DNA from 3 places in the Streptomyces sp. NPDC056479 genome. Region 1 is predicted to be linked to each of the others. Evidence: riboswitches for the same ligand, from Rfam matches in the RefSeq annotation. Region 1 holds a riboswitch; each other region holds the start of a gene.
The links. A riboswitch is a leader RNA that binds a small molecule or an ion and turns the genes downstream of it on or off. The one in region 1 is predicted to bind thiamine pyrophosphate.
Positions count from the first base shown of each region.

Region 2: another riboswitch for thiamine pyrophosphate. It lies ahead of thiC (phosphomethylpyrimidine synthase ThiC); the one in region 1 lies ahead of thiO (glycine oxidase ThiO).
Region 3: another riboswitch for thiamine pyrophosphate. It lies ahead of ACFQ6S_RS28270 (thiamine ABC transporter substrate binding subunit); the one in region 1 lies ahead of thiO (glycine oxidase ThiO).

Region 1 covers NZ_JBHTRZ010000008.1:462,182-472,111, reverse strand. The annotation lists gene pknB (Stk1 family PASTA domain-containing Ser/Thr kinase) at 63-2,036, opposite strand; gene ACFQ6S_RS31150 (thiazole synthase) at 2,155-2,949, opposite strand; gene thiS (sulfur carrier protein ThiS) at 2,953-3,165, opposite strand; gene thiO (glycine oxidase ThiO) at 3,162-4,328, opposite strand; TPP riboswitch at 4,326-4,437, opposite strand; gene ACFQ6S_RS31135 (hypothetical protein) at 4,490-4,840, shown strand; gene ACFQ6S_RS31130 (NAD(P)/FAD-dependent oxidoreductase) at 4,873-6,090, shown strand; gene ACFQ6S_RS31125 (Rv2175c family DNA-binding protein) at 6,168-6,533, shown strand; gene thiE (thiamine phosphate synthase) at 6,812-7,474, shown strand; gene metF (methylenetetrahydrofolate reductase [NAD(P)H]) at 7,635-8,558, shown strand; gene ACFQ6S_RS31110 (hypothetical protein) at 8,616-9,566, shown strand; gene ACFQ6S_RS31105 (phytoene desaturase family protein) at 9,613-9,930, opposite strand, start outside.
Region 2 covers NZ_JBHTRZ010000005.1:225,806-235,735, forward strand. The annotation lists gene hisC (histidinol-phosphate transaminase) at 1-63, opposite strand, end outside; gene ACFQ6S_RS21315 (LacI family DNA-binding transcriptional regulator) at 516-1,628, shown strand; gene ACFQ6S_RS21320 (metallophosphoesterase) at 1,870-2,946, shown strand; gene ACFQ6S_RS21325 (hypothetical protein) at 3,140-4,009, shown strand; gene thiC (phosphomethylpyrimidine synthase ThiC) at 4,129-5,913, opposite strand; TPP riboswitch at 5,906-6,095, opposite strand; gene ACFQ6S_RS21335 (YibE/F family protein) at 6,437-7,975, shown strand; gene ACFQ6S_RS21340 (SsgA family sporulation/cell division regulator) at 8,280-8,717, opposite strand; gene ACFQ6S_RS21345 (IclR family transcriptional regulator) at 8,815-9,675, opposite strand; gene ACFQ6S_RS21350 (DUF5326 family protein) at 9,874-9,930, opposite strand, start outside.
Region 3 covers NZ_JBHTRZ010000007.1:425,584-435,513, forward strand. The annotation lists gene ACFQ6S_RS28250 (MFS transporter) at 47-1,243, opposite strand; gene ACFQ6S_RS28255 (Rrf2 family transcriptional regulator) at 1,352-1,780, opposite strand; gene ACFQ6S_RS28260 (SDR family NAD(P)-dependent oxidoreductase) at 2,110-2,904, opposite strand; gene rlmN (23S rRNA (adenine(2503)-C(2))-methyltransferase RlmN) at 3,349-4,455, shown strand; TPP riboswitch at 4,487-4,594, shown strand; gene ACFQ6S_RS28270 (thiamine ABC transporter substrate binding subunit) at 4,678-5,763, shown strand; gene ACFQ6S_RS28275 (ABC transporter permease) at 5,739-7,409, shown strand; gene ACFQ6S_RS28280 (ABC transporter ATP-binding protein) at 7,410-8,429, shown strand; gene ACFQ6S_RS28285 (maleylpyruvate isomerase family mycothiol-dependent enzyme) at 8,454-9,251, shown strand; gene ACFQ6S_RS28290 (LAETG motif-containing sortase-dependent surface protein) at 9,315-9,930, opposite strand, start outside.

The DNA.
Region 1 (9,930 bases):
GCGCCCGACGGCATGACGTGGCATGTCCATCGGCGCCCGGCGCAGGCCCGGCGCAGCGTCCGTCACCGGATGGTGATCGTGATCGTCGATCCCTTCGGTGCCGTCTTCCCGCCCTTCACGGACTGCTTCTTGACCGTGTCGCCGAACAGGCCGAGCAGACCGCGGTCCTCGTCGACCTCGAAGCCGGCGCCCTGCAGCTCGGCCTTGGCGTCGTCGACGCTGTCGCCGACCACGTCCGGGACCTCGATCATCTCGGGGCCCTTGGACAGCGTGAGCGTCACGGTGTCGCCCTCGGCGGCCTGCTTGCCCTCCGTCCGCGACTGCTGGGCGACCTGGCCCGCGTCGAACTCGGAGTTGACCCGTGCGGCGGCGATCTTCACCTTCAGGCCTGCCTCCTCCAGGTCGGCCCTGGCGTCGGCCGGGTCCTCGCCGGTGACGTCCGGGACGTCCACCGGGCTGCCCTTGCTGACGGTCAGCGCGACCGCGGAGCCGGAGCGGACCTTGGTGCCGTCACCGGGGTCCGAGGAGATCACCGAGCCCCGGGTGACCTCGTCGTTGAACTCCCAGACCGCCATGCCCGGTTGGAGACCGCTCTCCTTCAGCTCGCTCCTGGCCTTGGCCAGCGGGTAGCCCTGGAGGTCGGGCACCTTCACCGTCTCCGGTCCGGCCGAGATGACCAGCGACACGGAGTCGTTGTGCCGTATGCGGGCGCCGGTCTCCGGGTCCGTACTGATGACGGTGCCGCGCTTGACGGTGTCGCTGTAGGACCGCTCCACCTTGCCGACATCCAGCCCGGCCTCCTCCAGCCGGTCCCGGGCCTGCGCCTCGGTCTTGGACAGCAGCGGCGGGACCTGGGTGAACTGGCCGGAGTTGATGTACCAGATGCCGACGCCCAGGCCGAGGGCCAGCAGGACGGCGGCGACGATGACGAACGGGCCGCGCGGCCGGCGCGAGGCGCGCGATCGGTGCGCGGGCGGTGGGGGCGGCGGGGTCTCCAGCCGGCTGGTCCGGTTGAAGACGGCCTCGGGCTCGTGGCCGTTCACGGGCAGCGGCCGCGATGGGGGTCCCCCCGCGTGAGCGGAGCCGAGAGCGGGGGAGTTGAGCGCGCGCGGGATGACGCTCGTACGGTCGTCGGCGTTGCCGTGCTGCGTCGAGAGTGCCTGCGGCGGCACCGCGTCCAGCTGGTCCGCGCTGAGCGCGGCGCGCGTCTCCCGGGTCTGCGCGAGCAGCGCCACGGCGTCGTACGGGCGGATGTCCGGGGTGCGCGCGGTGGCCGAGGCGACCAGCTCGTCGAGCTCGTACGCCAGTCCCGGCACGGCCGCCGAGGGCGGCGGGACGTCCTCGTGCAGGTGCTTGTAGAGCACCACGGCGGGGGAGTCCCCGTCGTGCGGCTTGTCGCCGGTGAGCATCTCGTAGAGGACGACACCGCACGCGTACACGTCGACGCGGGCGTCGGCGGTGCCGGGCTGCTCTATCTGCTCGGGCGCGAGATAGGAGACGGTGCCGAGCACGGCACCGGTGGTGCTGGTCACGGTGTCCACCGACCGCACGAGCCCGAAGTCGGCGACCTTGACCCGCCCGTCGTCCCCTATCAGGACGTTCTCCGGCTTCATGTCCCGGTGCACGAACCCGGCGCGGTGCGCGGCGCCGAGCGCGGCCAGGACCGGCTCCAGGATGTCCAGGGCCGCCCGGGGCTGCAGCGCCCCGCGGTCGCGCAGTACGTCGCGCAGGGTGCAGCCCGCGACGTACTCCATGGCGAGATAGACGTACGACCCGTCGGTGCCCTGGTCGAAGACCTGCACCACGTTCGGGTGCGCCAGCCGGGCGACGGACTTCGCCTCCCGGATGAACCGGTCGACGAACACTCCGTCCACCGCAAGCGCGGGGTGCATCACCTTGAGCGCGAGCACGCGGTCCAGGCGGGTGTCCAGGGCCCGGTAGACCGTGGCCATCCCGCCGACGGCGATCCGCGCGTCCACGCGGTACCGGCCGTCGAGCACCTGCCCGACCAGAGGGTCCTGAAGGGTCGTATCCACGCAGGCGAGTGTACGAGCCGTCACCGACAGCCCCGCCCGTTCGGGCGTGATCGGAGCGGGACTGGAGCCGACCTGTGACGGACGCCTCACTGGCTCAATACCTTCGTCGAACATACGTTCAGAATGCGGGCCGCTCCGGATCCAGCCGCGCCAGGCCCTCCGCCGGAGACGACGCCTCCGCGAAGTGCCGCCGCGGGATCCGCCCTGCCCGATACGCCAGCCGCCCCGCCTCCACCGCGTGCCGCATCGCGTCGGCCATCAGCACCGGCTCCTGCGCCCGCGTCACCGCCGAGGCGAGCATCACGCCCGCGCACCCCAGCTCCATCGCGAGCGCCGCGTCCGACGCCGTACCGGCACCCGCGTCCAGAATCACCGGCACGCGCGCGTGCTCCACGATCAGCTGGAAGTTGTGCGGATTGCGGATGCCGAGCCCCGACCCGATGGGCGAGCCCAGCGGCATGATCGCCGCACAGCCGACGTCCTCCAGCTTCCGCGCCAGCACGGGGTCGTCATTGGTGTACGGCAGCACCGTGAAACCGTCGTCCACCAGTGTCTCGGCGGCGTCCAGCAGCTCGATCGGATCCGGCAGCAGCGTCCGCTCGTCGGCGATGACCTCCAGCTTGATCAGCTCGCTGCCGAGCGCCTCGCGCGCGAGACGGGCCGTCAGTACGGCCTCACCCGCCGTGAAGCACCCCGCGGTGTTCGGCAGCACCCGGATCCCGAGCTTCTCCAGCACGGACAGCACCGAACCGTGCACCGACGGGTTCACCCGCCGCATCGCGACCGTCGTCAGCTCGGTCCCGGACGTCACCAGCGCCCGCTCCAGCACCTCCAGGCTGGGCGCCCCGCCCGTGCCCATGATCAGTCGGGACGTGAAGGACGTACCGCCGATGACAAAGGGATCGTCGGCCATGGGTCAGCCTCCTTGGACGGCGGTGAGGACCTCTACGCGATCGCCCTCGGAGAGGGGCGTCGAGGGCCACTGCGCGCGCGGGACGACGGTTTCGTTGAGGGCGGCCGCCACTCCGGAGGGCGCCGCGGTGAAGGACAGTACGAGCGTGTCGAGAGCCGTGCCCGGCTCGATCTGCCGACGCTCGCCGTTGACCGAGATGGTGACCGGGATGCTCATACGGGCTGCTCCGTGAGTGCGGCGGGACTGAAGCGCCTGGGCGTGAACGGACGGGCCTCGTCCGGGAGTTCACCGGTAGCCAGGACGTGCGCCATGGCGTCCCCGGTGACGGGCGTGAGCAGCACGCCGTTGCGGTAGTGCCCGGTCGCCAGCGACAGGCCCGCCAGCTCGGTCGGCCCGAGCAGCGGCGCGTTGTCGGGGGAGCCCGGGCGCAGGCCGGCCCGCGTCTCGGTGAGCGGCAGTTCCGTGATGCCCGGCACCAGCTCATGGGCGTCGCGCAGCAGTTCGTAGACGCCGCCCGCGGTCACCGTCGTGTCCCAGCCCAGCTCCTCGCTCGTCGCCCCGACGACCAGCTCCCCGCTCTCGCGCGGCACCAGATACACCTGGCTGCCGCGCACCACGGCCCGCACGGTCCGGCTCAGGAACGGCGCGTACCGCTTCGGCACCGTCAGCCGCAGCACCTGCCCCTTCACGGGCCGCACCGGCGGCAGTACGTCGTCCGGGACGCCCGCGAACTGCCCGCTGAGGCTGCCACCCGCGAGGACCACCTGGTCCGCGCCCAGCCCGGTGCCGTCCGTCGTGGTGACACCGGCCGCCCGGTCCCCTGCGACGTCGAGGCGCTCGGCCCAGGTGCGGTGGAAGAGCACGCCGGCCCGCTCGCACGCCACCACCAGGGCTCCCGCCAGCCGCCGCGGGTCGATCTGGTGGTCGCCGTCGACCCGCAGCCCGCCGCGCACCCCGGGCGCGAGCATCGGCTCCAGTCGCCGGCACTCCCGCCCCGACAGCCACTCGGAGTCCAGCCCCGACTGGCGCTGCAGGGCGTGCAGTTCGCGCAGATGCGTGCGGTCGTCGGCGTCCAGCGCCACGGCGAGCGTGCCGCACCGGCGGTAGCCGAGGTCGTGGCCGGTGAGGTCGGTGAGTTCGGCCGCGAAGTCAGGGTAGCGGCGGGCCGAGGCGAGGTTCAGGCCCAGCAGGGTCTGCTCGCCGTAGTGCAGTTCCGTGACGGCGGCCAGCATTCCCGCGGCCACCCGGGCGGCGCCGCCACCCGGCTCGGGGTCCACGACGGCCGTCGTGAACCCGCGCTGCGCGGCCCGCCACGCCGTGACCAGGCCGATGATTCCGCCCCCGATGACGAGGACGTCTGAAGTTCGCGTACGCGACATGGGCGTCCAGCCCCTCCCTTCGCCGGCATGACCCGGATCAGGTTCGTACGGTCGGAGGCCGCCAGCCTCCCTCTCAGCCCGGTGCGTCCGGGCTCCCGCGAGTGCTCTACGTTGGCCACCCTAGCCCGCCCCCGCACCTCTCAGTAAGGGAGCCCGTGTCCATGGCCCGCTCGCTCGACGGTCTCGTCCTCGCCCCCGTCGCGGACCAAGCCCCAGGTCAGGTGGGTACCCGCACCCGGTTCACGTACCACGAGAAGGACGGCGAGATCTGGGCCGAGTACGCGGGCGGGGACGTCGTACGCGGGCACCTGGTGGGCACCCGGGAAGGCGACCGGCTGGACTTCCGGTACGTCCAGCTGAAGCGGGACGGGACGACGTCGTCGGGGCACTGTGAGTCCACGGTGGCCGAGCTCGCCGACGGGCGGGTGCGGCTGGAGGAGAGCTGGGAGTGGGAGTCGCAGGCGGGCCGCGGCACCAGCGTTGTGGAGCAGGTCACTGAGCACGACTCCTGACTGACGAATTGTCAGTTGTCTATGGTGATCAGGTGAGCGAGCAGACGACGCAGTCGCAGCGGTCAGTGGTCGTCGCCGGCGCCGGCATGGCCGGAGTGCAGACGGCGGTCGCCCTGCGGGAACAGGGCTTCACCGGCACCGTCACCCTGATCGGCGCCGAGCCCCACCAGCCGTACGACCGGCCGCCCCTGTCCAAGGCCGTACTGCTCGGCAAGGCCGAGGGTTCCGCCTTCGACATCGACTTCGACGCGCTCGGCGTCGACCTGCGGCTGGGGCGCGAGGTGCAGGGCGTGCGCACCGCCGACCACGAACTGGACACCGAGGCCGGGCCCGTCCCGTACGACGTCCTCGTGCTCGCCACCGGCGCCGAACCGATCCGGCTGCCGGGCGCGGAGGGCGTACCCGGCGTGCATCTGCTGCGCACCCTGGACGACGCCGAGCGGCTGCGGCCGGTGCTCGCCCGGCAGCACGAGATCGTGGTCGTGGGGGCCGGCTGGATCGGTGCGGAGTTCGCCACGGCCGCGCGTGAGGCGGGCTGCGCGGTGACGGTCGTGGAGGCCGCCGACCGGCCGCTGGCGGGTGCGCTGCCCGCCGAGGTGGCCGCGCCGATGACCGCCTGGTACGAGGACAGCGGGACGGTGCTGCGCACGCACGCGCGCGTGGCGCGCGTCGAGCCCGGCGCGGTGATCCTCGACGACGGCTCGCGGCTGCCCGCGGGCGCCGTCGTGGTCGGCATCGGGGCCCGCCCCGCCACCGCCTGGCTGGCCGGCTCGGGCATCGAGCTCGGCGCGTACGGCGAGGTCGTCGCCGACGACCGGCTGCGCACGTCCGTGCCGGACGTCTACGCGGTCGGCGACTGCGCGTCCTTCCCCTCCGGGCGCTACGGCGAGCGGCTGCTGGTCCACCACTGGGACAACGCCCTCCAGGGCCCGCGCACGGTCGCCGCGAACATCCTCGGCGAGACCTCCGCCGTCTACGACCCGGTGCCGTACTTCTGGTCCGAGCAGTTCGGCCGCTTCGTCCAGTACGCCGGCCACCACGCCGCCGCCGACACCACCCTCTGGCGCGGCGACCCGTCGGGCCCGGCATGGACCGTCTGCTGGCTGCGGGGCGACCGCCTCGTCGCCCTTCTGGCGGTGGGCCGGCCGAGGGACCTCGCGCAGGGGCGACGGCTGATCGAGTCGGGCACGCCCATGAACGCACAGCTGCTGACGGACCCGGCGAGGCCGCTGAAGGGGGCGACGGCGTAGCGCGTTGAGGCGACAGCCCCTCCCTGGTGGACCGGCCTGACTTCCGACTGTCAGTGGCAGATGGCAGGCTTGTTTCCGTGACCGAGATTGACGCAAAGATCGATGCTCTCGTCCCCGCCTGGCTCACCCTGCCCGACATCGCCGAACAGTTCGATGTCGAGGTGACCCGCGTCCGGCAGTTGGTCAAGGAGGGCCAGCTCATCGCCGTACGCCGTGGTGAGAACCGCGCGCTGCACGTCCCTGCCGCCTTCATCGACGGTGACAAGGTCGTCAAGGGCCTGACCGGGACCCTGACGCTGCTGCGGGACGACGGCTTCACGGACGAAGAGATGCTGGAGTGGCTCTTCACCCCCGACGAGAGCCTGCCCGGCACCCCCGCGCAGGCCCTCAGTGAGAATCGCGGCACGGAGGTGAAGCGCCGCGCCCAGGCGCTCGCCGTCTGATCCGACCAGTACATCCGAACATCGTCCGGCGTACGGGCCGGGGCCTGCGGGCCACGGCCGCGGTCGACCGCGGCCGGGTGCGGGGTGTGCCGCCCATGTGGCGGAGCACCCGCCGCGCCGGGTCTCCGGGTCCTCGGACCCGGCCCGTACGCCATCGACAGACGGCACCGCCGCAGCCGCCGGCAGGTGCCGTCCGCGCGCTCCGCTGCGGCTACCGTGCCACCGTCCGGCACCCGCCCGACCCACCCGCCCGGCAACCCGAACACAGGGGGCACCCCATGTCCGACACCGTCACCGCAGGCAGCGTCCGCAGTCAGCTCGCCGACGCCCGGCTCTACCTCTGCACCGACGCCCGCAAGCGGCAGGGCGACCTCGCGGAGTTCCTGGACGTCGTGCTGGCCGGTGGGGTCGACATCGTGCAGTTGCGGGACAAGGGCATGGAGGCGGCCGAGGAGCTGGAGCATCTGAAGGTCTTTGCCGACGCCTGCGCCCGGCACGGCAAGCTTCTCGCGGTCAATGACCGTGCCGATGTGGCGCACGCCGCGGGCGCCGACGTCCTGCACCTGGGCCAGGGCGATCTCCCGGTCCCCGCCGCCCGCGCAGTCCTCGGGGACGACATCCTCATCGGCCGCTCCACGCACGCCGACGCCGAGGCCGACGCGGCCGCGGCCCAGGACGGCGTGGACTACTTCTGCACCGGCCCCTGCTGGCCGACCCCCACCAAGCCCGGCCGCCACGCCCCCGGCCTCGACCTGGTCCGGCACACCGCCGCCCTCGGCACGGACCGTCCCTGGTTCGCCATCGGCGGCATCGACCTCGGCAACCTCGACCAGGTGCTGGAGGCGGGCGCCCGCCGAGTCGTGGTCGTACGGGCGATCACGGAGGCCACGGACCCGGGTGCCGCTGCGGCGGAGTTCGCGAAGCGGCTGCGGCAGGCGTAGGTCCAGCGCGTCTCATCCAGTGGTCGCCGTGGCCGTGTTCCGGTGAACTTGGCGCCCTGTTCGGTCCTTGTTTGTCCAAGGAGTGGACAACAGGCCGACAAATCGGGCAAATGTCCGGTGTGCGGTTGGGGGACCGGGGCCCCCTGGCTAACCTGCGGGTATGGCCCTCGGCACCGCATCCACCAGATCGGACCACGCTCGTACCGTGCGCGAGATGCTCGCGACCGGCAAAACGACGTATTCCTTCGAGTTCTACGCCCCCAAGACCCCGAAGGGCGAGCGGAACCTGTGGAACGCGCTGCGCCGGGTCGAGGCCGTAGGACCCGACTTCGTCTCCGTGACCTACGGGGCGGGCGGTTCCACCCGCGCCGGCACCGTCAAGGCGACCGAGGCCATCGCCTCGGACACCACGCTCACGCCGATCGCCCACCTCACCGCCGTCGACCACTCGGTGGCCGACCTGCGCAACATCATCGGCCAGTACGCCGACGCCGGGATCCGCAACATGCTGGCGCTGCGCGGCGACCCGCCCGGTGACCCGCTGGGCGACTGGGTGCGGCATCCGCAGGGCCTCACCTACGCCGCCGAGCTCGTCGAGCTGATCAAGGCGTCCGGCGACTTCTGCGTGGGCGTCGCGGCCTTCCCCGCGATGCACCCGCGCTCCGCCGACTCGGAGACCGACGTCGGGCACTTCGTCGACAAGTGCCGCGCGGGCGCGGACTACGCGATCACGCAGATGTTCTTCGAACCGGAGGACTATCTGCGACTGCGTGACCGGGTGGCGGCCGCCGGCTGTGACACCCCGATCATCCCGGAGATCATGCCCATCGCCAGCACGAAGACGCTGGAGCGGATCCCGTCCCTCACCAACGCCGCGTTCCCCGACGCCCTGAAAGAGCGGATCCTCACAGCCAAGGACGATCCGGCGGCTGTACGCTCCATTGGCATCGAGTTCGCCACGGAGTTCTGCGCTCGGCTGCTGGCCGAGGAAGTGCCCGGACTGCACTTCATCACGCTCAACAACTCCACGGCTACGCTGGAAATCTACGAGAACCTGGGCCTGCACCACCCACCGCAGGCCTAGACCGGCCGTCCTGACATACGTCACACTGCGTAGGCGGCCACTGGGAGAGGGGCGTACATGGGCTGGACGGTCCTCTACATCGCGTTCGGCGTCGTCGCGCTGTGGCTGCTCGGCGAGGTGTTGCTGCAGTACAAGGCGCGGCTGCGCTGGCGGCTGCTCGCCTTCGTCGGCTTCCTCGGCGTCGTGGTCGGGGTGCTGATCCCGTCCGTCGTCGTCATCGGTCTGGGCGCGGCTGCCTTCGCGGTCGGCCAGACCTACGTCACGCTGTCGTTCCGCCGCGGCTTCTCAGCCGGCTGGGCTGTCTCCGCGCCCGCGCTGGGCCCCCTCGGCAGCAAGCGCCGCCGCGACGAGCCGGAGCGCCAGGAGCCGACCCTGGAGGTCTCCGACCTGGAGGCGTCCGAGAGCGCATTCGCGGGCGGCGAAGCCCAGTACGGCCGGGACGGCGCCGGCTACGGCGACGACTACGACCGCGACGACGTCTTCACCCCCTCGCGCGCACAGCCCACGGCAGCGGAGACCACCGCCGTCTACGAGCCGCAGCCCATGCCGGAGGACACCGGCTCGTACGGCATATACAACGGCGCCGCCTACGCCGCCGCCGACCAGAACTACGCAGCCACGGGCCAGCCCCAGGACCAGTACGCGACGGCCGACCAGGGCTACGCGTACGACGCCTACGCCGGCTACGACCAGCAGCAGTACGGCTACGACCCCAACGGCCAGCAGCAGTACGCCGCCTACTCCGACCCGTACATCGGCACCCAGACCTACGACGGCGCCTCCTACGACGCCTACGGCCAGCAGCAGTACGGCCAGCAGGGCTACGGCCAGGACCAGTACGCCACCGGCACCTACGGCGAGACCCCGTCCAACGGCGTCTGGGTCCCGCAGCAGCGCACCGACGAGACGTACGGCGGCGAACTCCCGCCGGAGCAGCAGTACCCCTACCAGGGCAACGGTCAGCAGCAGGGGCAGGGGCAGGGGTACGACGAGCAGTACCGTTTCTGACGGCCCCGTTTGCTGACGGCCCCGCGCGGCATGGCTCACGCGCGGGTCACTGAGAGCCGCGGAACTCCGGCCCTTCCACGATCAGCCCGGCGACCAGCGCGCCCGACATGCCGGCGTGCGGGAGCCCGCCGCCCGGGTGGGACCAGCCGCCCGCCGTGAACAGGCCCGATATCGCCGTGCTGTTGGACGGGTGCAGCAGTCGCCCCTCGGCCGCGGCCAACGCCGGTGCCGGAACCGCTCCGCCCTGCGCACCGGTCGTCTCCGCGATGTCGGCCGGGGTGCGCACCTCGTGCCAGAGAAGCCGGTCGCGCAGGTCCGGCACGGCACGCTCGGCGACGGCGATCAGGTGCTCCGCGTGCCGAAC
Region 2 (9,930 bases), on a different contig from region 1:
GCCCGGCTTGTAGGTGGGGATACCCTCCAGCTCGGCGCGCAGCTTGGGGCTCGTCTCGCTCACCGCAGTCCTCCTCGCGACCACCGGCGGCCCATCACCGCCGCCGGCTCCAATACTTCTCACCTTATGAGGATTCGGCGCCGATGCGTACAGGTGAGCAACGCCCGATGCGTACGGCCGAGGTCTGCCCGGCCGCTGACCCCAGCTGCCACACCAGCATCAGGGGCATCGCTGTACGAAGGCGTACGAATTGGGGGGCGCGCCACACATATATCTACGCGCCGGTGGCTCGCGCCCTGGCGCGCATCACCCGTGAAGGTGAGTTGAGACCTCTTCGAAACATCGGACACTTGGCAGGCCCATGCGCGCCGACAAGTCACGTCCTGCCATTGGATCGTTCAACTCCCTTTCTTTCAAAGGCACTTGACGTCCAATGACCTTGCAGAAACGTGCCTGTCAACGATTGCATATGCGTCCGCACTACCCCACCGCATGAGCCCTACTATCGGCTCGCCATGACAGCAGCAGGGAAGCACCAGGTGAGCCGCGCGGAAACCTCACGTCGAGGCAGTCGGCCCGGTCGGGCGGGCATCAGAGACGTGGCGGCCGCCGCCGGAGTCTCCATCACGACCGTCTCCGACGCTCTCAACGGCAAGGGCCGACTCCCCGACGCCACCCGACGCCATGTCCGCGAAGTCGCCGACCGGCTGGGCTACCGGCCCTCGGCCGCCGCCCGCACACTCCGAACCGGCAAGTCGGGACTCATCGGCCTGACCGTGACGACCTACGGGGATGAACCTTTCACCTTCACCGAGTTCGCGTACTTCGCCGAGATGGCGCGCGCCGCCACCTCGGCCGCGCTCGCCCGCGGCTACGCCCTCGTGATCCTCCCCGCGACCTCGCGCCACGACGTCTGGTCCAACGTCGCCCTTGACGGCACGGTCGTCATCGACCCGTCCGACCAGGACCCGGTCGTCAGCGAACTGGTCAGACAGGGGCTCCCGGTCGTCTCCGACGGCCGCCCGGCCGGCTCGCTCCCGGTCACCGCCTGGGTCGACAACGACCACGAGGCCGCCGTGATGGGCATCCTCGACCACCTGGCCGACGCGGGCGCCCGTCGGATCGGCCTGCTGACGGGCACCTCGACGGACACGTACACCCATCTGTCCACCACCGCGTACCTGCGCTGGTGCGAGCGCGTCGGACAGGACCCGGTGTACGAGGCCTACCCCGCGCACGACCCGTGCGCGGGCGCCGTCGCCGCCGACCGGCTGATGGCCCGTCCCGACCGCCCCGACGCGGTCTACGGTCTGTTCGACCCGAACGGCACCGACCTGCTCGCCGCCGCCCGCCGCTACGGCCTGCGCGTACCGGACGACCTGCTTCTGGTGTGCTGCAGCGAGTCCACGGTGTACGCCAACACCGAGCCGCCCCTCACCACGCTCTCCCTGAAGCCGCGCCGGATCGGTACGGCGGTGGTCCAACTGCTCATCGACGCCATCGAGGGGGTCGAGTCGGACCAGCCGGTCGAGCAGGTGATACCGACCGAGCTGATCGTGCGTACCTCGTCCCAGCGACGTCCGCCGCGCACGACCGTCAGCCCGCCGCGGTCCCCCGAGGAGCGGTAGGAGCGCGGCGAAGCAAGGGAACGGCTGGTCGGGGGGCCGGCCGAGCCCAGCCGTCGAGTGGTCGAAGCCCTGCCCAATCGGGGCGAAAGCCGCGGTGAACAGGAGTCCTGCTCCGATTCACCACCCCTGGGTCATCACATGGCGCGATCGGCATTCCTATGATGGGCCCACGACACCCGCGGGCCGCTGCGACCAGGCAGTCCGATGCGGTGCAGATGCGGCGCGATGGTGGAGGGGTCTGATGACTCAGGGGGCCGGTCAGGGACCCGAGGTGGAGCGCACGGCGACGTTGCGCGACTTCCGGGTGCCCGCGTACGTCCACGAGACCGGTCCGTACGCCCACAGCACGCACCCGGGCGAGGTCGCCCCGCCCCTCGACGAGGCCTATCCCGAGGGGTACACGCCCACGCAGCGCGACCTGCCGGTGATCAACCGCGGCGACACGGTCCAGGTGCACGTCGACCCCGCCTCCCTGCCGGCCCAGCAGTCCACCCAAGGCTCCGGTCCGCTGTTCGTCGTCGGCGATGTGCACGGCTATCTCGACGAGCTGACAGCCGCCCTCCAGGAGAAGGGCCTCATCGACTCGGAGGGGAGCTGGTGCGCGGGCACCGCCCGGCTGTGGTTCCTCGGCGACTTCACCGACCGCGGCCCGGACGGCATCGGCGTCATCGACCTCGTGATGCGGCTGTCCGCCGAGTCCGCCGCGGCCGGCGGCTACTGCAAGGCCCTGATGGGCAACCACGAACTGCTGCTGATCGGCGCCAAGCGGTTCGGCGATACCCCCGTCAACTCCGGCGCGGGCACCGCCACCTTCCAGGCGGCCTGGCTGCTCAACGGCGGCCAGAAGACCGACATGGACCGTCTCCAGGACCACCACCTTCAGTGGATGTCCCGGCTGGACGCCATGGAGGAGGTCGACGGCCATCTCCTCGTGCACTCGGATACCACCGCCTATCTCGACTACGGCGACTCGATCGAGGCGGTCAACGACACCGTCCGCGAGACGCTCACGCGCAATGACGCCGACGAGTGCTGGGATCTCTTCCGCAAGTTCACGAGGCGCTTCTCCTTCCGCGACGAGGGCGGCCCCGACCATGTGCGCTCCCTGCTCGATACGTACGGCGGCACCCGCATCGTTCACGGCCACAGCCCCATTCCGTATCTGCTGGGCGAGGTCGGCTCCGAAGACGGCGAGGACAACACGGGGCCGGTGATCGAGGGGCCGCATCTCTATGCGGAGGGCCTCGCCATCGCGATGGACGGCGGCGTGACCATGGCCGGAAAGCTGCTGGTTCAGCAACTTCCCCTGGATATCTGAACGTTCACCGGGCAGGCGTCCCCCCATCCCGCAGCGACGGAGGACGGCGCAGGCCAGGGCCCAATTTTGGCAAACCCCCTGTCACCGTGTGCCGTCACCGCTCTACCATCGGCTTATCCGTAGCAGGCTCCCCTCCGTTTCTGCCCGACGGCTCGTTGGCATGCGAGCCCCAAGCCCTACGGAGCATCGGGGGATGCACATGAACAGCGTTCCGCAGCACCTGCACAGCGAGGACCGCCAAGAGTACGAGCGGATCCTCGACGAGGCGCTGCGCTCCGCACCACACCGCCCGGAACTGGCCGCTGTGGGACAGCGGCTCAACCCCGAACAGCTGCGCACCATGGCGCTGAACGCCACCGCACTCATCACGGCGGCCGCGGCGACCGAGTACCAGCACTACGTGAAGGTCCGCGAGGAACTGCGCCAGCCGGCGCCGTCCACCCCGTCGTCCGCCCGCGAGTCCGGCTCCACCGAGTCGGGTACGGGCGCGATGGGGCTCGCCACCACCATGGGAGAAGTCGCCGAGACGGCCGGCCCCGGCGTCGTCGCCGTGGTCGCCGTGCTGGCACCCGTCCTCGCGGGCACCGCCGCGGCGATCTTCCTGCTTGTCGGCTACATCCTGAAGATGTTCGACCCTGAGCCGGCCTTCGCCCAGACGATGCTCACCACCGGATGGGTGTTCGGCGCCATCGCGGCGGCCGCGATCCTGGTCGCCGCCGTCGGACTTCTGCTCACCGCCCTGCGCAACCGTCCGGCCTTCGACTCGGGGCCGTACGGCGAACTGAGCGAAGGGGTGGCCCGGGCCAGGGAAGCCTGGCGCGAAGCCCTGCTGGAGCGCGGTGTCCTGCCCTTCCTGAGGGAAGCGCTCGTCGACCCCGGCACGGCGGCGGCCCTGCACCGCACGCCACCGTCGACCCCGGCCGGCCGTATCCCGAACCTCGGCTACGACCGCCCCGGTTTCAGCAGCCCGGGCGACGGCTCCTCCGCGGGCCCGCGCCCGAGCTTCAGCAGCCCGGACTACACCAGCCCGGACTTCGGAGGGCCGGAACACCAGCCGGAGTAGCCCCTCGGCTTGCGCCCCCGCCGTGAGCGGGCCCCCCGCAGGGGACCTCCTCCTCGACGGAACCCCGGGGACATCTCCTCGGGGAGGCGCAAGCCGAACAGCCGGGCAGGACGTCGACGTCAGTCCGCGATCGGCAGATACACCCGGTTGCCCGCCGCGGCGAACTCCTGCGACTTCTGCGCCATGCCCTCCTCGATCTCCTGCGGGGAACCGCCGTGTTGGCGGCGGATGTCCTGGGAGATCTTCATCGAGCAGAACTTCGGCCCGCACATCGAGCAGAAGTGAGCCGTCTTGGCGGGTTCGGCCGGAAGCGTCTCGTCGTGGAACTCCCGTGCCGTGTCCGGGTCCAGGGCGAGGTTGAACTGGTCCTCCCACCGGAACTCGAAGCGAGCGTCGGACAGCGCGTCGTCCCAGTCCTGCGCACCGGGGTGCCCCTTGGCGAGGTCCGCCGCGTGGGCAGCGATCTTGTAGGTGATGACGCCGGTCTTGACGTCGTCACGGTTGGGCAGGCCCAGGTGCTCCTTGGGCGTGACGTAGCAGAGCATCGCCGTGCCCCACCAGGCGATCATGGCGGCACCGATACCCGAGGTGATGTGGTCGTACGCCGGCGCGACGTCCGTGGTCAGCGGGCCGAGCGTATAGAACGGAGCTTCATCGCAGATCTCCTGCTGAAGGTCGATGTTCTCCTTGATCTTGTGCATCGGGACGTGGCCCGGGCCCTCGATCATGGTCTGTACGTTGAAACGCTTGGCGATCTGGTTGAGTTCCCCGAGAGTCCGGAGTTCAGCGAACTGCGCCTCGTCGTTGGCGTCCGCGATCGAGCCGGGCCGCAGGCCGTCGCCCAGCGAGTAGGTGACGTCGTACGCGGCGAGGATCTCGCAGAGCTCCTCGAAGTTCTCGTACAGGAACGACTCCTTGTGGTGCGCCAGGCACCACGCCGCCATGATCGAGCCGCCGCGCGAGACGATGCCGGTCTTGCGGTTCGCGGTGAGCGGTACGTACGGCAGGCGGACGCCCGCGTGGACGGTCATGTAGTCCACGCCCTGCTCGGCCTGCTCGATGACCGTGTCCTTGTAGATCTCCCAGGTCAGTTCCTCGGCCCTGCCGTCGACCTTCTCCAGGGCCTGGTAGAGCGGCACCGTGCCGATCGGGACGGGGGAGTTGCGCAGCACCCACTCGCGGGTGGTGTGGATGTTGCGCCCGGTCGACAGATCCATGACCGTGTCGGCGCCCCAACGGGTCGCCCAGGTCATCTTCTCGACCTCCTCCTCGATGGAGGACGTCACCGCGGAGTTGCCGATGTTGGCGTTGACCTTCACCAGGAACCGCTTGCCGATGATCATCGGCTCGATCTCCGGGTGATTGACGTTGGCGGGCAGAACCGCACGGCCCGCGGCGATCTCTTCGCGGACCACTTCGGGAGAAACGTTCTCCCGGATGGCCACGAACTCCATCTCGGGTGTGATCTCGCCGCGGCGCGCATAGGCGAGCTGCGTGACGGCCTGGCCGTCGCGGCCGCGACGCGGCTGGCGCGGTCGTCCCGGGAAGACCGCGTCGAGGTTGCGCAGGCCACCACGCGGTGAGGTGTGCTTGATCCCGTCGTCCTCGGGACGGACGGGACGACCCGCGTAGTCCTCGGTGTCTCCGCGGGCGATGATCCAGTTCTCCCGCAGCGGAGACAGTCCGCGGCGGACGTCGGTCTCGGTGAGTGGATCGGTGTACGGGCCCGATGTGTCGTACAGCGTGACCGACTGCCCGTTGGTGAGGTGCACCTGGCGGACCGGCACCCGCAGATCGGGGCGTGAACCCTCGACATACGCCTTGTGCCAGCCGATGGACTTCCCGGCCTCCTGGGACTTCTCGTCCTGAACGGAGGCAGGCGTGCGCGCGTCCTTGATGGTCATGAGACCTACTCCCTACGCCGGCATTACCCGGTAACAGGTTCGGCGGTCGACGCAGCGTTATCCGTCTGCCGACGTTTCGTGTGAAACATCACTCGCGATGGGTGATGTTTCATGTGAAACATCGCTGGGACGGAGGTCAGCGCCCTCTCAGCCCGGTGCTCCGAGCTCCCGCGTGTACAAAGGTGGTCCCACGCTAGCGTCAATTCGGGCGCGGTGAACAGGGGGCCCCGGCCGTTCTTGCGATGATCGGTCGGTGACCACGACGCATGAACCTCCGTACCCACCGCCCGAGCCGCCCCGCGGCTCGGGCGCCGGAAGCGGCCCCGGAAGCGGCCCCGGAAGCGGCCCCGGGAACGGTCCCGCACGGGGTAACGGCCCGGCAGGCGGCCGGGGTTCAGGGGTTCCCGGAGGCAGATACGACGGCGGATACGGCCGTGGTTCCGCGGGTGGCCAAGACGATCGGGCGGCTGGAAACAGCGGCTGGCACGAACACGGCAGCCGGCCCGGGCCCGGGTCCGAAGGAATGCCGGAGCAGCGGGGCGGAGTCGGCGGGGGGTACGAGCGTGGCCCTGGCGGGCACGGCGGCCCCGGCGGGCACGGCTACGGTCCCGGCTCCGGCGGCTCGACGGGGCAGGGGCCCGGTCCGGGTGACCGGCCCGGTCACGATGCCGGTGATGGTCATGGTCACGGACCCGGATCCGGCGGGCCGCGGGGCGGTGGCGACGATGACGGACATGGGCATGGGCACTCGCACAGTCACGCCCACGGTCCGGCGGCTCCCGTCTCCCGGCATCTGCGCAAGGTCATCGCGGCGGTTCTGATCCCGTTCGCCGCGGCGGTGGTGGTCGGTCTCGCGGTGCTGTGGCCGGGCGGTGCCCCAGGGCACGAGCGCACCGGAGTCGGCTTCGACCGGCAGACACAGCAGGCCACGGTCACCAAGGTCGTCGAGCTGAGCTGCAAGGACGCGGGCGCCTCGGGCGTGCCGCCGACCGGCGACACCTCCACCGCCGAGGGTTCCTCCGCAGCGCAGCAGGAGAGCGGCACCTGCAAGAAGGCGACGATCCGTGTCGACACCGGCAAGGACAAAGGCCGTACCTTCACGGAGATCGTCCAGCCCGACCAGTCGCGCCAGTTGCACGAGGGCCAGGAGGTCGTGGTCGCCTACGAGCCCTCCGCGCCCAAGGACCTCCAGTACTCGGTCACCGACGTGAACCGGCGCATTCCGCTGTCGGTGCTCGCCGGGATCTTCGCACTCGCCGTCGTGGTCGTCGGCCGGTTGCGGGGCCTCATGGCGCTGATCTCGCTGGCCATCAGCTTCCTGCTGCTCAACTTCTTCATCCTGCCCGCGATCCTCCAGGGCTCGAACCCACTGGTCGTGGCGGTGGTGGGGTCGAGCGCGATCATGCTGATCGCGCTCTTCCTGTGCCACGGCCTCTCGGCCCGGACATCGGTCGCGGTGCTCGGCACACTGATCTCGCTGCTGCTGATCGGTGTCCTCGGCTCGGTGTTCATCGACTGGGCCGCGCTCACCGGCAACACCGACGACAACACCGGCCTCATCCACGGTCTGTATCCGTCGATCGACATGAGCGGTCTGCTGCTCGCCGGCATCATCATCGGTTCGCTCGGTGTCCTCGACGATGTGACGGTTACCCAGACCTCCGCGGTCTGGGAGCTGCACGAGGCCAACCCGACGATGGGCTGGCGCGGGCTGTACCGGGCCGGCATCCGCATCGGCCGCGACCACATCGCGTCCGTCGTCAACACGCTTGTCCTCGCCTACGCGGGCGCCGCGCTGCCGCTGTTGCTGCTCTTCTCGATCGCGCAGAGCGGCGTCGGTACGGTCGCCAACAGTGAGCTGGTCGCGGAGGAGATCGTGCGCACACTGGTCGGCTCCATCGGACTGGTCGCCTCGGTTCCGGTGACCACGGCTCTCGCGGCCCTGGTGGTCTCGGCAGACCGGCCGGAGAAGGGGGCGGCGCCCACGGGCACCCAGCCAGTCATGGCGGGCACGCAGCCGGCTCCCGGCCGCGGCGGTAGGGGACGACGGCGTAAGCGCTGAGGGCGTCAGCTGTGCCGCGGAAGCGGTCACGGCAGAGTGCGTTGACGGCAGATGCGCCGGCCGTCGACCTCCCGGCCGCCGAGGGCGTCGTATGACAGCCCGACGGGGACAGCCGATGCTGACAGCAGAGCAGCCGGTTGACGGCCGCCCGAGTCTGCGTCGCTGACTCCGCCCGAGTCCTGCGTCGCCGACTCCGCCCGTCCGGCGGAGCGTGAAGCACTTCCGGCGGGGCGGAAGCGCCCGCACGCGCCCCTTGCGCACCCGCTGAAGCGTTACGCCACGCCGCCCTCGCTGACGTAACGCTTCACCCGGCGCTCTGCTCCTCCGCCAGGATGCGATCCAGGGCCTCGTCGAGATGGGCGTCGAAGTCGGCGAGCGTGCCCTCCTGCCCGAGCGGCACCAGCTTGTCGGTGCGGTCGAGGAAGGCCACAAGAGGCGCCACGGAGGAGCGGAACAGCGCCTGGTCCGGCCCCACCTGAAGCCGGATCAGGACGTCGCCCAGCGTCTCGGCACCCGCCGGCGAGACCCGTACATCTCCCTCCCCGCACGGCCGGCCCACCCCGTCGACCAGCAGCTCACGACCGAAGGCCCAGGTCACCGGGGCATCACCGGGCAGGTGAAAGGTCAGCCGTACCGCGTAGGGATCACACGTCTCGTAGCGCAGCTCCACCGGGATGCGGAAGGAGAGCTCCTCGGAGACGAGAAAGCTCATCATGACCTCTGCCTGTACGGACTCGCGCATCGCCTACCCCGTCGTTTGCCTTCGACTGGCCGGGACCGGATCCCGAGCCTGGTGGAATCTTGCTGAACGTACACGAGAGATCACAAGGAGTGAGTTTTCAGATACTGATAGAGATCGCCAGTGACCCCAGGAGTCGTCCGACCTCGTCCTGCAGCTGACGCGCCGCCGGCAGCAGTCGATCGGCCTGTTCGACGGGCAGGGAAATGGCCATCGTCGCGGCGGTGGTGCCCACCGTGATCGGGATCGCCGCACACACCGTGCCCAGCGCGTACTCCTGACGCTCGGTCACCGGCTCCATCCGACGCATCCGTTCCAGACGGCGCAGCAGCGCGCGGCTGTCTCGGACCGTGTACGGGGTGATGGCCTGCACGGGATGGCGCTCGAGGTGATCGAGCCGGGCGTCCTCGTCCAGCTGGGACAGCAGGCACAGCCCGATGGCGTGCGCATGCCCGGTCTCACGGAAGTCGGCCCACTCCTCGACCGCCGGATTGCCGGGGGTGTCCGAGACGCACATGACCTCGATCTCGCCCTCGCGGTACTGGGCGTAGTACACGGGGACCCCGATGGCGTCACGGCACTGGGCGAGCGCGTCGGCGACCGTGCTGCGACGTTTCTGCTCGGCTCCGCTGCTGCTCAGCCGCACGGCGGCCTCACCGAGGAAGAACAGCCCTCTGTCGCGGCGCAGATAGCCCTCGTGCACCAGCGTGCGCAGAAGGTGGTACGCGGTGGGCAGGGCGAGGCCCGTCTCGCGGGCGAGTTGTTTGGCGGGAGCGCCGCACTCGTGCTCGGCGACGCATTCCAGCAGGCGCATCGCACGCTGGACGGATCCGATGAGCGTCGCGGAGTTGGACTGCTCGGAGGTCTGCGGGGAGGCCTGTCGCGGTACCTGAGGTACGGACGAGCGGGGCCGTCCTGGGGGTGCGTGAGGTTCGGAGGGTGCGGTGTCAACCGTGGCCAAGGGTCACTCCCGAAGCGCGAGGGGGGCAGCCCGTGCTGGGGAACACGGGTGGGGGTGTACGCCGCTCGCGGGGCCGGTCCCCGCGTCGATTTTCGGACTCTATTGGCCCGTCGCCACCCGCAGACGCCCGGTCCGGGAAACTTCCCCCGCCCGAGGGAACCGGTGATTCCTGTTACCGCCCACCGGTCCCCACGGCCCTCACCAGTCGCTGCGTGACGAAGAGCTCGACATGAACTTCCGTACGACGTAGATCAG
Region 3 (9,930 bases), on a different contig from region 1:
GGGCCGACCCGCTGTAGGACGGTGGCGGCTGGTGAGCAGGTGCGGGTCAGCTGGCCGGCACTGGCTCTGCGTGCGGCGTGGGTGTGTGGTGTGCCTCGTGGCGGCGGATGACGTTGTGTGCCGTCTCCGCTGCGATCAGGGAGAGCACGATGAGCACGGTGCCGATGGGGCCGAGCCAGTGGGCGCCGGACCAGGTCATTCCGGCCTGTCCGAGCAGCGGGGCGAGGGAGACGCCGACGTATACGGTGGCGGAGTTCAGGCCGCTGAGCATGGGGGCCGCGGCGGGCATGGCGCCGATCAGGCGGTGGGTCTGCGGGGTGATGAATCCCCAGCCGCACAGGCCCCAGACGACCAGGGCCACGACGGCGGTACCCAGGTGTGCGCTGGACCAGGGCAGCAGGGCGAAGTCCAGTGCGAGCACCACGAGGGCGACGTTGATGATCCGCCGGGAGCCGAGGCGGTCGACCAGGTTCCCCGAGCCGAGGGTTCCGATGGTGGACGCCACGCCCCAGACGAACAGCAGGATGGCGAGGGTGGTGCCACTGCCGCCGGTGGCGCGGTCCAGGCCCTCGGCGATGTAGGAGTAGACGATGTACAGGCCGGTGAACAGCAGAAGGGTGGTCAGCAGGGTCAGGCCGATGCGGCGGTCGCCGAGCGGGGCGAGGCGGGCGCGCAGCGGGACCAGCGGCGGGTTGGGGATCTTGGGCAGCAGCAGGGCGATTCCGGCGGCGGCGAGGACGCCGAGGGCGGAGACGAAGAGCATGGTGGCACGCCAGTCGCCGGTGAGGCTGCCGATCGCCGTGCCGAGGGGAGCACCGAGCGCGGTCGCGGCGCTGAGACCGGCCATCACGGCGGAGATGGCGCGTCCCCGGCGCTCCGGTGGTGCGAGCGCGGCGGCCGCGGCGACGGCGGTGGGAGTGACCATGGCGCCGCCGAGCCCGGCGAGTGCCCGCGCGAAGAGGGCCACGCCGAAGTTGGGGACGAGGGCGGTGAGGAGGTTGCCCACTACGAAGATGCCGAGGCCGGTGAGGAAGAGCGTGCGGCGTGGCCAGCGCGTGGTGGCCGCTGCCATGACGGGGCCGAGGATGGCGTAGGTGAAGGCGTAGGCGGTGATCAGCCATCCCGCGGTGCCGGTGTCGACGCCGAGGGAGTGTGCCGCGTTGGGCAGGATGCCGGCGATGACGAAGCTGTCGGTGCCGATGGCGAACATTGCAGCGGTCAGTACGAGGAGTGATCGGTACACGTTGGAGGGGTCTCCCAGGTGATGTAACAATTTCTGTTACATTTGAGGCTTGAAGAAAGGCCGATCCATATGGGTCGGCCCGGGGTGGACTGCGGCTCGCTCGAGAGGTCAGGCGATTGTCTTTTTGAGCACGTCGGCGACGGTGACGGTGGCCAGTACGGCTGCCATCGAGTCTTGCGCGCGGCTGTACGCCTCCTGCAGCACGGGTGGAATGCCCCGCCCGACGGGGCACTCCTGGTTGGGGGGTGCGGCGTGCAGCGAGATGAGAGGCTCCGGTTCGACGGCCAGGTGGACATCCCGCAGCGTGATCAAGTCCGGGGTGCGTGCCAGCCTCCAGCCCGCACCCTGCCCGCGCTGTGAGACGACCAGGCCCGCGTCGCGCAGGCTGCCGAGGATGCGGCGGATGACGACGGGGTTGGTGTTGACGCTGACGGCGATCTGGTCGGAGGTCACGATGCCGTCGGAACGTCGGGGGCAGACCATCGCCATCCAGGTCAAGGCGTGCGTGGCCACCGTCATGCGACTGTTGGCGCTCATCGAACCTCCTTCTTTCCGAGTGGCCGAAGCCCTCCTGTCGAAACCAACTTTGTTACGTCACGAGTGTGCGTGTCAAGCACCGCTCGGCGGATCGGCCGGCGACGCGACGGACGGCGCGCCGGGGAAGTCCGGATCCGCCTGCGAATCCGGAGCCGATCACATAGCGGCGGACGCCGAAGTCGCGCGCCGCGGTCGAATCGGCCACCGCCGACCGGGTCGACCGGCAGGGCCCGGCGGTGATGCGGTCACGGCGGCCGGGAGCCCAGGCGAGGGTCGGGGAACGCGAAGACGGTGCCGGGCCAGTGTGTGACCGGGCCCGGCCTGCCTGGTCAACGGCTGTAGCGAGCGGCGGGCCGGGACAGCGACAGGTTGGGGCGCATGGCCTGGCGGGCCTGGTCGTAGGACTCCCACTGGCCATACTCGGGCAGCGAGGGGATGGTGACCAGTTCGCCCGCCTCGAGTCCGGCGAGTCCGGCCCGGGCGGCATCCTGCGGGGACATCACCGTCGCCTTCGAGAGCTGGTCGAGCTCGATGCCCGAACCGCTCCAGAGCGCGGTCTCCAGCGCCCCCGGCAGCACGACCTGCACCCGCACCGCCGAGTCCGCGAACTCCTGGGCCAGCCCCTGGGTGAAAGCCAGCGCATAGGCCTTGGTGCCGCTGTACGCGGCACCCACCGGGAGAATGTTGAGCGCGAGCACAGAGGAGATGTTGACGATCGTGCCCGCGCCGCGGCCGGCGAATGCCTTCGCCGCGGCGGCCGCGATCCGGGTGAACGAGATCAGATTGAGCGCGATCAGCCCCTCGAGCCGATCCGGGTCGGCCTTCGAGAGCGGGCCGAACAGCGCCATGCCGGCGTTGTTGACCAAGGTGTCGATCGACGCGTCGCCGGCCAGGCGCTCCTCGACCGAACCGATCCCCTCGGCGGTCGCCAGGTCCGCGCTCAGAGTGAAAACCTTCCGTCCCGACCGCTCGGCCAGCTCCGCGGCGGCCTCCTCCAGCCTCGCCTCGTCTCGCGCGACCAGGATGATGTCGTGTCCCCGTGCGGCCAGTTCCTCGGCGTAGGCCGCGCCCAGGCCCGCGGTCGCGCCGGTGATCAGTGCAGTTCCGGCGGTGGTGGTGGACATGGCTGGACCTCTCCTCGTACTCGGCGCGGGGTCGCACCGTCTGGGCGGTGGTGACCTTCTGTTGCAACCAACTTTGTTACGTCATGGTGGGCGTGTCAAACGCTGGGCCCGGCGACCGGCAACAGCTCCGAACCATCCATGTGCCAGATGCGCTCCGGAGTGGACGGTCAGTCACAGTCAACGGACGCGACCTTCGTGACCCGGCGGGCGACGGGCAGCAAGGGCAATCCTCGTACCCGGCGCCCGTGGCGCCGGGCATGTTCCAGTGATTCCGAAGCTCAGGGCTGGTAAGGCAGCGGGATCTCGTGGGCGACCGCTCAGCCGTCTGGGCCGTCCCTGGGCCGTGCGAAGCCGACCAACGCTGACAGTCGGCACCCACAGGTGACCACCCCCACCCCGTTCTGGCCTGGGCCCCCAGAGTTGATCTGCCACACTGGAAGGGTTATGCCTGCACCCGGAGAACTCACATTCGTCGCCCCCCGCGGAGCCAAGAAGCCCCCGCGGCACCTTGCTGATCTCACGCCCGGTGAGCGCAAGGACGTTGTCGCTGCGGTCGGGGAGAAGCCCTTTCGTGCCAAGCAGCTGTCGCAGCACTACTTCGCGCGGTACACGCACGACCCGGAGCACTGGACCGACATCCCGGCCGGGTCGCGTGCCAAGCTGCGGGAGGAGTTGTTCCCGGAGCTCATGACCGTCGTACGGCATCTGTCGACGGATCAGGGGGACACCCGCAAGACGCTGTGGCGGCTGTTCGACGGGACGCTCGTCGAGTCGGTGCTGATGCGGTATCCGGACCGGGTGACCATGTGCATCAGTTCGCAGGCCGGGTGTGGGATGAACTGTCCCTTCTGTGCCACCGGGCAGGCGGGGCTGGACCGGAATCTGTCCACCGCCGAGATCGTGCACCAGATCGTGGACGGGATGCGGGCGCTCCGGGACGGGGACGTGCCCGGTGGGCCGGCCCGGCTTTCCAACATCGTCTTCATGGGGATGGGCGAGCCGCTCGCCAACTACAACCGGGTCGTGGGGGCCATTCGGCGGCTCACCGACCCCGAGCCGGACGGGCTCGGGCTGTCCCAGCGTGGGATCACCGTCTCGACCGTCGGTCTCGTCCCGGCGATCAACCGGTTCGCCGACGAGGGCTTCAAGTGCCGGCTCGCGATCTCGCTGCACGCGCCCGACGACGAGCTGCGTGACACCCTCGTCCCCGTGAACACGCGGTGGAAGGTGCGCGAGGTCCTGGACGCCGGGTTCGAGTACGTCGAGAAGAGCGGCCGTCGGCTGTCCATCGAGTACGCCCTCATCCGGGACATCAACGACCAGGCCTGGCGCGGTGACCGGCTCGGGCGGCTGCTCAAGGGCAAGCCCGTGCATGTGAACCTGATTCCGCTGAACCCGACCCCGGGCTCGAAGTGGACCGCCTCCCGGCCCGAGGACGAGAAGGCGTTCGTCGAGGCCATCGCGGCCCATGGTGTGCCGGTGACGGTTCGGGACACCCGTGGTCAGGAGATCGACGGGGCCTGCGGTCAGCTCGCGGCCACCGAGCGGTAATCTGGGCGCGTACACCCGTACGTACATCTTCATATTCCGACAGGGGAGCGCCACAGCGCTGAGAGTGCGGCAATCGGGCCGCAGACCCTCTGAACCTCGCCCAGGTCATTCTGGGTAGGAAGTTCGGTCATCACTCAAGCTGTTGCGCCCTGCCCAGGAGCCGAAGAAGAGGGCTTCTCGGCAGGGCCGCGTCTCTTCCTGGTCAACCCCAGGAGGAATCTGGTGAGCATCACCAAGAAGGCCACGGTCTTCGCCGTCGGGCTCGGCCTCGTCACGCTGTCCGCGTGCGGGTCGTCCGACTCGGGGACCGACAACCCCGAGTCCAAGAGCAAGACCGTGACCCTCGTCAGCCACAACTCGTGGGCCGTCTCCAAGGGCGTCCTCGCCGCGTTCGAGAAGCAGTCCGGCTACAAGGTCAAGGTCCTGGAGGACGGCGACGCCGGGCAGGCCGTCAACAAGGCCATCCTCACCAAGGACAACCCGCAGGGCGACGTCTTCTTCGGCGTCGACAACACCCTGCTCTCCCGCGCGCTCGACAACGGGCTGTTCCAGTCCTATGAGCCCAAGGGCTCCGACCTGATCCTGCCCGAGTACCGGGTCGACCAGGACAAGCACCGGGTCACTCCCGTCGACACCGGCGACATCTGCGTCAACTACGACAAGGCGTACTTCAGCGAGCACAAGCTGGCCCCGCCGACGACGTACGACGACCTGATCAAGCCCGAATACAAGAACCTCCTCGTCACCGAGAACGCCTCCACCTCCTCGCCGGGGCTGGGATTCCTCCTCGGGACCTCCGCCCGGTACGGCGACGACGGCTGGCAGGACTACTGGAAGAAGCTCAAGGCCAACGGCGTGAAGGTCGTCGACGGCTGGGAGCAGGCCTACAACGAGGAGTTCTCCGGTTCCGCCGGCGGCAAGCAGGCCAAGGCCGACCGGCCGCTCGTCGTGTCGTACGCCTCCTCCCCGCCCGCCGAGGTGATCTACGCCGACCCGAAGCCGACCACCGCGCCGACCGGTGTCGCGACCGGCACCTGCTTCCGGCAGGTCGAGTACGCCGGGCTGCTCGCAGGCGCCAAGAACACCGAGGGCGGCAAGGCGCTCCTCGACTTCCTGCTCACCAAGACCTTCCAGGACGACATGCCGCTGAACATGTTCGTCTACCCGGTGCTCAAGGCCGCCCAGGTCCCGCCGGAGTTCGTGAAGTACGGCCCGCAGGCCGAGAACCCCGAGACCATGGACCCGGCGAAGATCGCCGACAACCGTGACGACTGGGTCAAGTCGTGGACCTCGCTCGTACTGAAGTAGCGGCCCCGCGGAAGAAGGGCGCGGCGGCGGTGCGGCTCGGTCTCATCGCCGTCCCCGTCGCGTTCTTCGGGGTGTTCTTCGCCTACCCGGTCGCCGCGATCCTCGCGCGCGGTCTGAAGGTCGAGGGGGTGTGGCAGTTCGGGCGGCTGTGGGACGTGCTCGGGGAGTCCGACATCCGGCACGTCCTGTGGTTCACCACCTGGCAGGCGCTCGCCTCCACCGCGCTGACCCTGCTGATCGCGCTGCCGGGCGCCTATGTCTTCGCCCGCTTCGACTTCCCCGGCAAGCAGATCCTGCGGGCCGTGGTGACCGTCCCCTTCGTGCTGCCGACGGTCGTCGTCGGTACGGCGTTCCTCGCGCTCGTCGGCCGCGGCGGACTCCTCGACGAGCTGTGGGGCGTACGGCTCGACACCACCGTGTGGGCCATCCTGCTCGCGCATGTCTTCTTCAACTACGCCGTCGTCGTACGCACGGTGGGAGGGCTCTGGGCGCAGCTCGACCCGCGCCAGGAGGAGGCCGCGCGGATGCTCGGGGCCTCGCCCCTGAAAGCCTGGCGGCAGGTCACCCTGCCGGCGCTCGGGCCCGCCGTGGCCGCCGCCGCGCTCATGGTCTTCCTGTTCACCTTCACCTCCTTCGGTGTGGTGCAGATCCTCGGCGGACCGACCTTCTCCACCCTCGAAGTGGAGATCTACCGCCAGACCTCCGAGATCTTCGACCTGTCCACGGCCGCCGTCCTGACGATCATCCAGTTCCTGGCCGTGGCCGCGATACTCGCCGTGCACGCCTGGACGGTACGGCGACGGGAGAGCGCCCTGCGCCTGGTGGACGCGTCGGTGACCGCGCGGCGGCCGCGCGGGGCGGGCCAGTGGGCCCTGCTGGCCGGTGTGCTTGCCGTCATCGCCGTACTCCTGCTGCTGCCGCTGGCCGTGCTGGTGCAACGGTCGCTCGGCGCCTCCGACTTCGGCTACTACCGGGCGCTGACCAGCGCCGACGGCGGGGTCTTCCTCGTCGCGCCGATCGAGGCGATCGGGAACTCGCTGGAGTACGCCGTCGTCGCCACGCTCATCGCCGTGCTGATCGGCGGTCTGGCGGCGGCCGCGTTGACCCGACGGGACGCGGGCCGGTTCGTACGGGGCTTCGACGCGCTGTTGATGCTGCCGCTCGGGGTGTCCGCGGTGACCGTCGGGTTCGGGTTCCTGATCGCCCTGGACGAGCCGCCGCTGGACCTGCGCAGCAGCTGGATCCTGGTGCCGCTGGCGCAGGCGCTCGTCGGGGTGCCGTTCGTCGTACGGACCATGCTGCCCGTGCTGCGGGCGGTGGACCAGCGGCTGCGCGAGGCGGCGTCGGTGCTGGGAGCCTCGCCCTGGCGGGTCTGGCGTGAGGTGGATCTGCCGATGGTGCGACGGGCGCTGCTGATCGCGGCCGGGTTCGCCTTCGCGGTGTCGCTGGGGGAGTTCGGGGCGACGGTGTTCATCGCGCGACCCGACAATCCGACCCTGCCGGTCGCCGTGGCGCGGCTGCTGGGGCGGGCCGGCGAGCTCAACTACGGCCAGGCGATGGCCCTTTCGACGGTACTGATGATGGTGTGCGCGGTGGCGCTGCTGGTGCTGGAGCGGCTCCGTGCGGATCGGACGGGGGAGTTCTAGATGCTGTTGAGTCTGGCGGGTGCGACCGTGCGCTTCGGCGGGCGGGCCGTGCTCGACGCCGTGGACCTCGATGTCGCCGAGCACGAGATCGTGTGTGTGCTCGGGCCGAGCGGCAGCGGCAAGTCGACGCTGCTGCGGGCCGTGGCGGGACTGCAAGCCCTCGATGCCGGGCGGGTGGCGCTCGACGGGCGGGACCAGGCCGGGGTGCCCGCGCACAAGCGGGGCGTCGGGCTGATGTTCCAGGACCATCAGCTGTTCCCGCAGCGGGACGTCGGCGGCAACGTGGCCTTCGGGACCCGGATGCACGGCGCCTCCAAGGCCGAACAGGCCGAGCAGGTAAGGGAGTTGCTCGAACTTGTCGGACTGCCGGGCGCCGCCGGGCGCGCCGTGGCCTCGCTGTCCGGCGGGGAACAGCAGCGGGTGGCGTTGGCCCGTGCGCTCGCGCCCCGGCCCCGGCTGCTGATGCTGGACGAGCCGCTGGGCCAGCTCGACCGCTCGCTGCGGGAGCGGCTGGTCGTCGAACTCCGGGAGCTGTTCGGGCGGTTGGGCACCACCGTGCTGGCCGTGACGCATGACCAGGGCGAGGCCTTCGCGCTCGCCGACCGGGTCGTGGTGATGCGGGACGGGCGGATCGCCCAGACCGGGACGCCGCTGCAGGTGTGGCAGCGGCCGGTGGACGAGTTCGTGGCGCGCTTCCTCGGCTTCGACAACGTGGTCGAGGGCACCGTCGCCGGCGAGGCGGCGGACACGCCCTGGGGGAAGCTGCCGGTGGGCGAGGGCGCCGCCCAGGGGACGCGGACGCTGCTCGTACGGCCGGCCGGGGTGCGCCTGGTCGCGCCCGACGAGGGCCTGCGCTGCACGGTCGCCGGGCGGACGTTCAGGGGCACCCATGTCGCCGTGCATCTCCAGCCGGACGAGGCGCCGCGTCTCGAAGCGGCCTGTGCGCTGCGGGCAGCGCCCGAGGTCGGGGATGTGGTCGGAGTGGAGTTCGACGCGGCCGAAATTGCCGTGCTCGGCTGATCACTGGACGCATAGGGTGCGGGCATGACGCTGCTCGCACATGATCGCTACTGCGACGAGATCGCCCACCAGGTCGGCCTGTTGAGGGCCGTGGTGACGTCCGGCGCCGATCTGTCGGCCACCGTGCCGACCTGCCCGGACTGGTCGCTGGAGCGGCTGGTGCGGCACACGGGCGGCGCCCTGCGCTGGGTGGAGCTGATGGTGCGGACGCGGGCGCAGGAGGAGATCGAGGAGGAGGAGGTCCCGCTCGGCACCGGTCCGCAGGAGAAGGGCGACCCCGTGGCGCTGGACGCCTGGCTCGCCGAGACCGGTGAGATGATCGTCGCCACCCTGCGGGAGGCCGGGCCGGACGCCAAGGTGTGGGGATGGGCCGGGGATCTCAGCGCCGGGTTCTGGGCTCGCCGTATGACGCACGAGCTCACCGTCCACCGCGCCGACGCGACCCTCGCCGCCGGACTGCCCTACGAGGTCGCGCCCGACGTGGCGGCCGACGCGATCGACGAGTGGCTGCAGATCATCGAGTGGGCCCAGCGGTCGCTGCCGGACGACCCGGCGCGGGAGTTGCACCGACCCGGCGGCAGCATCCATCTGCATGCCACGGACGGGACGCCCGAAGTGAACGCGGAGTGGGTCGTGGACCTTTCCGGGGACGTCATCTCCTGGCGCCGCGGCCACGAGAAGGCGACGGTCGCCCTGCGCGGCCCCCTCACCGCCGTACTGCTCGCCTTCTACCGTCGACTGCCGCTGGACAGCCCCGAGTTGGAGGTCCTGGGGGAGCGGGAGCTGCTGGAGTTCTGGCTGGAGCGGGCGACGTTCGGCTGACACGCGGATGGCCCGCCCCCGGGAAAGGGGACGGGCCACAGCGGTGTTGCGGTGAGGAGCGCGTCAGCGGTCGCTGCTCGCCCCGCGCCGGCGCAGGCCGAAGAAGACCGCGCCGCCGCCGAGGGCGACCAGGGCGACCGCGATGCCGGCGATCAGACCGGTGTTGGAGTTGGCACCGGTCTCGGCGAGGTTGGAGTCACCGGCCGCCGGGGACGGAGCGCTGCTGGCGGGGGCGGTGCTCTCGCTCTCCGACGGGGTGGGGCTCGGGCTTTCGGTCTCCTCGGCCGGAGTCGAGGCGGTTTCCGACGGGGTCGGGGTGTCGGACGGAGCCGGCGGCTCCTCCTCTTCCTTCTTGCAGGCCGTGGACGGAGTCGTCAGGTTCGGCTTGATGTCCTCGTCGACATAGCCGCCGGCCTTGACGTGGATCCGGTACTCGGCGTCCGGCTTCCAGTTCTCGGCGAAGGTGATGGTGACACCCTCGCGCGAGCCCTTGACCTCCTGCTCGCCGACCTTCTTCAGGTCGGCGCCGTTGTTCTGCAGGAACACCGTGACGGTCGCCGGGACACCGGCGGGGTCCACGTCGGTGACGGTGATGACGCCCTTGTCGCCGTCGCACTTGGCTTCGGCGGAGAATTCACTGATGTTGCACGCGGCGGCGGTGCCCGCTACGGAGAGCGCG